Regions from separate parts of the Comamonas fluminis genome, predicted to be linked through region 1. Evidence: riboswitches for the same ligand, from Rfam matches in the RefSeq annotation. Region 1 holds a riboswitch; the other holds the start of a gene.

Region 1 (3,416 bases):
CCAGCGACCACATGGGTGTGGCTTTTTTGTTGGCGTGCTGGGTGCGTACCTTGTCGTAGTCGGCCTGCACTTCCTGCAGGTAGTTGTCTTTGTTCTCGCCCAGCAGGCTTTGCGCCACGCTGACGGAGCGCGAAGCATCGGGCACATAGACCACCGGGCCGTCGTACTTGGGCGCAATCTTCACGGCCGTGTGCACGCGCGAGCAGGTGGCGCCGCCGATCAACAGCGGAATCTTCTTGATGCGGAAGTAGTCGTCCTTGTCCATCTCGCCCGCCACGTACTGCATCTCTTCGAGGCTGGGGGTGATGAGGCCGGACAGGCCAATGATGTCTGCGCCCTCGGCCTTGGCGCGCGCCAGGATCTCGTGGCAGGGCACCATCACGCCCATGTTGATGACTTCAAAGTTATTGCACTGCAGCACCACGGTAACGATGTTCTTGCCGATGTCGTGCACATCGCCCTTGACGGTGGCGATCACGATCTTGCCCTTGCTGCTCACATCCAGGCCCGCAGCTTCCTGCTGGCGCTTTTCTTCTTCGATGTAAGGCACCAGATGGGCCACGGCCTGCTTCATCACGCGGGCGGATTTCACCACCTGGGGCAGGAACATCTTGCCGGCGCCAAACAGGTCACCCACGATGTTCATGCCATCCATCAACGGCCCTTCAATCACGTGCAGCGGGCGGCCACCGCCCTGCACCACGATTTTCTGGTAAGCCTCTTCCGTATCTTCGGTGATGAAGTCGGTAATGCCGTGCACCAGCGCGTGTGACAGGCGCTCGTTGACGGTCTTGGGGTGCTCCGGCGTGCCGCGCCATTCCAGCTTTTTGCTGTCGTCCTTGGCGGCGCCCTTGGCGCTGTCCGCAATCTCCAGCAGGCGCTCGGCAGCGTCGGGGCGGCGGTTCAGCACCACGTCTTCCACGCGCTCGCGCAGCTGGGGTTCCAGATCGTCGTACACGCCCACCATGCCGGCGTTGACGATGCCCATGTCCATGCCCGCCTTGATGGCGTGGTACAGGAACACGGTGTGAATCGCCTCGCGCACCGGGTCGTTGCCACGGAAGGAGAAAGAGACGTTGGACACGCCGCCGCTCACCTTGGCGCCCGGCAGGTTCTGCTTGATCCAGCGCGTGGCTTCGATGAAGTCCACGCCGTAGTTGTTGTGCTCTTCGATGCCGGTGGCCACGGCAAAGATGTTGGGGTCGAAGATGATGTCCTCGGGCGCAAAGCCCACTTCATCCACCAGGATGCGGTAGGCACGCTCGCAAATCTCGGTCTTGCGCGCAAAGGTGTCGGCCTGGCCTTTTTCGTCAAAGGCCATCACCACGGCAGCCGCGCCGTAGCGCTTGACCAGTTTTGCGTGCTTCTTGAACTCGTCAACGCCTTCCTTCATGGAGATCGAGTTGACGATGCCCTTGCCCTGCAGGCAGCGCAGACCGGCTTCGATCACCTCCCACTTGGAGCTGTCCACCATCACCGGCACCTTGGCGATGTCGGGCTCGGAGGCAATCAGGTTCAAAAAGCGCACCATGGCGGCCTTGCTGTCCAGCATGGCTTCGTCCATGTTCACGTCGATCACCTGGGCGCCGTTTTCCACCTGCTGGCGGGCCACGGCCAGGGCCTCTTCGTACTGCTCGTTCAGGATCAGGCGCGCAAAGGCCTTGGAGCCGGTGACGTTGGTGCGCTCGCCCACGTTGACGAACAGCGTGTCGTCGCCAATGAACACGGGCTCCAGGCCCGACAGGCGCATGGGAGGAATGGCGGTGGAAGGGGTAACAGCAGACATCAGCTCACCTGTGTGAAAACCAGAAACAGAATCGAAAACAGGTGAGCGCCGTTGATAAGACAGGAACATGTCCTGCCGACCCCGAGCCTGACCGGCCATGCATGGCAGCAGCTGCAGCGCTCCTCGAGGCGAAGCCCGTCATTCTAAGGGGTGGTGCTTTGTCGTGGGCTCAGCCCTGCTTTGACCTGCACTTGCCTATCGCAGATAGAAGCAACGGGCTCTGAAAAAGTAATCGCTCTCCCAGGAAATTTCTTCAACCGCGAATGCAGACATCGCATTTCAATGCATATTCAGGGTATGGCTGTGATGCTCGGAACCTCGTGCACAACAGGCCTTCAGGCAGCACCCAACCCTCATGGACTGCTGTCGCTACAACTGGATACGCACCTACTCTGCCCTTTTGCGGGCTTTGGCACCATCGGTGCACTCCCCCCGCATTGCATTACGCACCAGCAACCCGCCGCTACGCAGCCGGCTGCCCCACCAGACGCTTTCTGGAACCTCTGGAGATTTCTTTTATGAACGTGACCTTTGGCGCGTACTACACACTCATCATGGCCGTCCTCGTGCTCTTGCTTGGCAAGTTCATGACGCGGCACATCCGCTTTTTGCGCGACTTCAATATTCCCGAGCCCGTCTCAGGTGGTCTGGTCGTGGCAGTCAGCATTTTCATCCTGCACCAGGTTACCGGTCTGACGGTGAGCTTTGAAGGCAGCTTGCAGTCGGCCTTCATGCTGGTGTTTTTCTCGTCGATTGGCCTGTCTGCCAACTTCGGCAAATTGCGCGAAGGCGGCTCGGGCCTGTTTATTTTCCTGGGCGTGATTGTCGTGTTCATCGCCGCACAAAATGCCGTGGGCGTGGGCCTGGCCACCATGCTAGGGCTGGACCCTCTCATTGGTCTGGTCGCAGGCTCCATCACCCTGGTCGGCGGGCACGGCACAGCAGGTGCCTGGGGTTCTGTGCTGGAGAACGAACACGGCCTGACCGGCGCCACCACGCTGGGCATTGCCTGCGCCACTTTTGGTCTGGTCATCGGCGGCCTGCTGGGTGGGCCGCTGGCCAAGCGCCTGATTACCAAGAACCAGCTGGCATCGCCGCGCACCGATGACGAGCAGTTGAGCTACAGCGCCAGCACGGTGCCTGAGGGCAACGAAGTTGCCAATTTCGAATCGTCCAACAAGGCGCCGCGCCTGATTACCGCCGATGCAGCCGTGGAAACACTGGCCCTGTTTGCAGGCTGCATGGCCTTTGCCGAATTCATGACGGCGGTGACCAAGGGCACCGCCATTCAGCTTCCCACCTTTGTCTGGGCGCTGGGCGGCGGTGTGGTGATTCGCAATGTGCTGGACTATGTGTTTGGCTTCAAGGTGTTTGACCGTGCCATTGACGTGTTTGGCAATGCCTCGCTGTCCATCTATCTGGCGATTGCGCTGCTGTCGCTCAAGCTGTGGGAGCTGACCGATCTGGCCGGCCCGCTGATGATCATTCTGGCCGCGCAAACCCTTATGCTGGCGTTGTATGCGGCCTTCATCACCTTCCGCGTGATGGGCAAGAACTACGACGCCGCGGTGCTGGCCGCTGGCCACTGCGGCTTTGGCATGGGCGCCACGCCCACGGCCGTTGCCAATAT
Region 2 (3,416 bases), 470 kb from region 1:
ACCGGTTTGCTGTTGCCCGATGCGGCAGAGCAACTGCATGTGGCCCAAGGCAGCGAGGGCAATATCGACATCAGCATCGGCCGCTGGAGCATGGAGCACGGCCAGAGCGCCGGGCAGGGCACCGATACGCTGGCGGCATCGCCCGCGCTCTATGTGCCGCTGATGGCGCCGGTGCGTGCGCGCGGCGTGCTGGTGCTGCACCTGCGTGCGCCGGAGCGCCTGCGCGTGCCCGAGGAGCGCCGCCTGCTGGACGCCTGTGCCAGCCAGATTGCGCTGGCGCTGGAGCGCGTGCACTTTGTGGAGGTGGCGCAGCAAACCCAGATCGCCATGGAGGGCGAGCGTATGCGCAACACGCTTCTGTCCGCCGTGTCGCACGATTTGCGCACGCCGCTGACCGGCATTCTGGGCGCGGCGCAAACGGCCTTGCCCCATGCGGCGCCTGGCCCGGTCAACGACATGCTGGTGCAGATCCGCAACCAGGCCCAGTCCATGCAGCAACTGGTGGACAACCTGCTGGCCATGGCACGGTTGCAGCAGGGCGGCGTGCACCTGAAGCGCGAATGGCTGCCGGTGGAAGAACTGGTGGGCAGCGCACTGCGCCAGATGCACGAACGCCTGGCAGGCCACACCGTGCGCACCGCGTTGCCGGTCGATCTGCCGCTGCTGCAGGTGGATGGCGTGTTGATGGAACGGGTGCTGGTGAACCTGCTGGACAACGCCGTCAAATACACGCCCCAGGGCACGGCGATCGAGATTGCGGCCCGGATGGAGGGGCAGGATTGCCTGTTGGTGCTGCAAGACGCCGGCCCCGGCCTGCCGCAGCACCTGAGCGCCCAGGCGCTGTTCGAGCCATTTACCCGGGGCGTGAGTGAATCCTCGGTGGCCGGCATGGGCCTGGGCCTGACCTTGGCGCAGCGCATTGTGCAAGCCCATGGCGGATCGCTGCAGGCGCAGCCGCTGGCAGCGGAGACGGCTGGCGAAGGTGGCACGGGCACGGTCTTCACCATCCGCCTGCCTGTGCCCGAGCAGCCGCGGCTGGACGAATAATGGAGAGTTATGGATCACAGCCCCCGCATTTTGCTGATTGAAGACGATGCCAGCATCCGCCGCTTTGTGCGCCTGGCGTTGGAAGACGAAGGCTGGCAGGTGTTTGAATCCGAGACCGCCAAGCGCGGACTGATCGACGCCGCCAGCCGCCAGCCCGACGCCGTGGTGCTGGATTTGGGTCTGCCCGATGCCGATGGCAAAACCGTGATCGCCGAGCTGCGCGGCTGGAGCCAGCTGCCCATCCTGGTGCTGTCGGCGCGCGAGCGCGAAGAAGAAAAAGTGGCCGCGCTGGATGCCGGTGCCGACGACTACCTGACCAAGCCCTTTGGCGTGCCCGAGCTGCTGGCCCGCCTGCGCGTGATGCTGCGCCGCCGCCAGCAGGTGACCACGGCCGACAAACCCCGCAGCCGCGCGCAGTTTGGCGAGGTGCTGGTGGACCTGGCCACGCACGAGGTCAGCCGCGCCGGCCAGGCCGTGCACCTGACGCCTATCGAGTTCCGCCTGCTGGCGGCACTGATTGCGGGCCAGGGCAGGGTGATGACGCACCGCCAGCTGCTGCTGCAGGTCTGGGGCCCGGAATACCTGGATCGTCCGCACTATCTGCGCGTGCACATGGCCAATCTGCGCCAGAAGATCGAGGCCGACCCGGCCCAGCCCGCCCATCTGCTGACCGAGCTGCAGGTGGGTTATCGGCTGGTCGGTCTGGCGCTCTGACAACAGCTTGCCGGTATAATCGCGGCTCATCCGAGGAGCGTTGCAGCGTTCCCCAGCCGCACCATTAGCGCGGCATCAGCGGGGCGTGAGGCTCGGATTCATACCCCCGCAACGACGCTCACCCACGCTTTCTGTGCGGTGAGACGGCTTTTCCTTCTTGCGCAGAACGTGGTTTTTCATTCATTTTTTGGAGAAAACCATGAACGCTGCTGTGCGCTTCAACCCCGCCGATTCGGCCATTACCGACATTTCCCTGGCCGCTTGGGGCCGCAAGGAAATCAAGATTGCCGAAACCGAAATGCCTGGCCTGATGGCTGTGCGTGAAGAGTTCGCTGCGAAGCAGCCCCTGAAGGGCGCGCGCATCACCGGTTCGCTGCACATGACCATCCAGACCGCCGTGCTGATCGAGACGCTGACGGCGCTGGGCGCCCAAGTGCGCTGGGCTTCGTGCAACATCTTCTCCACCCAGGACCATGCTGCCGCCGCCATCGCCGAAACCGGCGTGCCCGTGTACGCCATCAAGGGCGAGTCGCTGAAGGACTACTGGGATTACACCCACGCCATCTTTGAATTCGGCGCCAAGGGCACCGAAGGCGAAGGCCCCAACATGATTCTGGATGATGGCGGCGATGCCACCATGCTGATGCACCTGGGCAAGCGCGCCGAGAAGGATATCTCCGTGCTGGCCAACCCCGGTTCGGAAGAAGAAAAGATCGTCTTCGCCGCCATCAAGGCCAAGCTGGCCGTGGACTCCACCTGGTACAGCCGCAAGTCGACCCAGATCATGGGCGTGACCGAAGAAACCACCACCGGTGTGCACCGCCTGAACGAAATGTCGGCCAAGGGCACGCTGCTGTTCCGCGCCATCAACGTGAACGACTCGGTGACCAAGTCCAAGTTCGACAACCTGTACGGCTGCCGCGAGTCGCTGGTGGACGGCATCAAGCGCGCCACCGACGTGATGATCGCCGGCAAGGTGGCTTGCGTGGCCGGTTACGGCGACGTGGGCAAGGGCTCGGCCCAGGCACTGCGTGCTCTGTCTGCCCAAGTGTGGGTGACCGAGATCGACCCCATCAACGCCCTGCAAGCCGCCATGGAAGGCTACAAGGTCGTGACCATGGAATACGCTGCCGACAAGGCCGATATCTTTGTGACCACCACCGGTAACAAGGACATCATCCGCCACGAGCACATGGTGGCCATGAAGGACCAGGCCATCGTCTGCAACATCGGCCACTTCGACAACGAAATCGACGTTGCTTCCATCGAGAAGTACAAGTGGGAAGAAGTGAAGCCCCAGGTCGACCAGATCGAGTTCCCTGACGGCAAGAAGATCACCCTGCTGGCCAAGGGCCGTCTGGTGAACCTGGGCTGCGCCACCGGCCACCCCTCGTTCGTGATGTCCAACTCGTTTGCCAACCAGACCCTGGCGCAGATCGAGCTGTTCACCCGCCCCGACGCCTACGAAGTGGGCAAGGTCTATGTGCTGCCCAAGATCCTGGACGAAAAGGTCGCCCGCCTGCACCTGAAGAAGGTGGGCGCCATGCTGACCGAGCTGACCACCGAGCAAGCTGCCTATATCGGCGTGAGCAAGGAAGGCCCTTACAAGCCTGAGACTTATCGCTATTAAGCACCCCCTGAGGCGCTGCGCGTCT

The links. Region 1 has a riboswitch for S-adenosylhomocysteine ahead of metH (methionine synthase). Riboswitches for the same ligand answer to the same signal wherever they lie in the genome.
Region 2: linked by a shared signal. The riboswitch ahead of ahcY (adenosylhomocysteinase) and the one ahead of metH (methionine synthase) in region 1 are both predicted to bind S-adenosylhomocysteine.

What each region holds. Positions count from the first base shown of each region.
Region 1 covers NZ_CP066783.1:123,502-126,917, reverse strand. The annotation lists gene metH (methionine synthase) at 1-1,786, opposite strand, end outside; S-adenosyl-L-homocysteine riboswitch at 1,823-1,917, opposite strand; gene gltS (sodium/glutamate symporter) at 2,305-3,416, shown strand, end outside.
Region 2 covers NZ_CP066783.1:591,350-594,765, forward strand. The annotation lists gene JDW18_RS03030 (sensor histidine kinase) at 1-1,047, shown strand, start outside; gene JDW18_RS03035 (response regulator) at 1,057-1,761, shown strand; S-adenosyl-L-homocysteine riboswitch at 1,788-1,888, shown strand; gene ahcY (adenosylhomocysteinase) at 1,961-3,391, shown strand.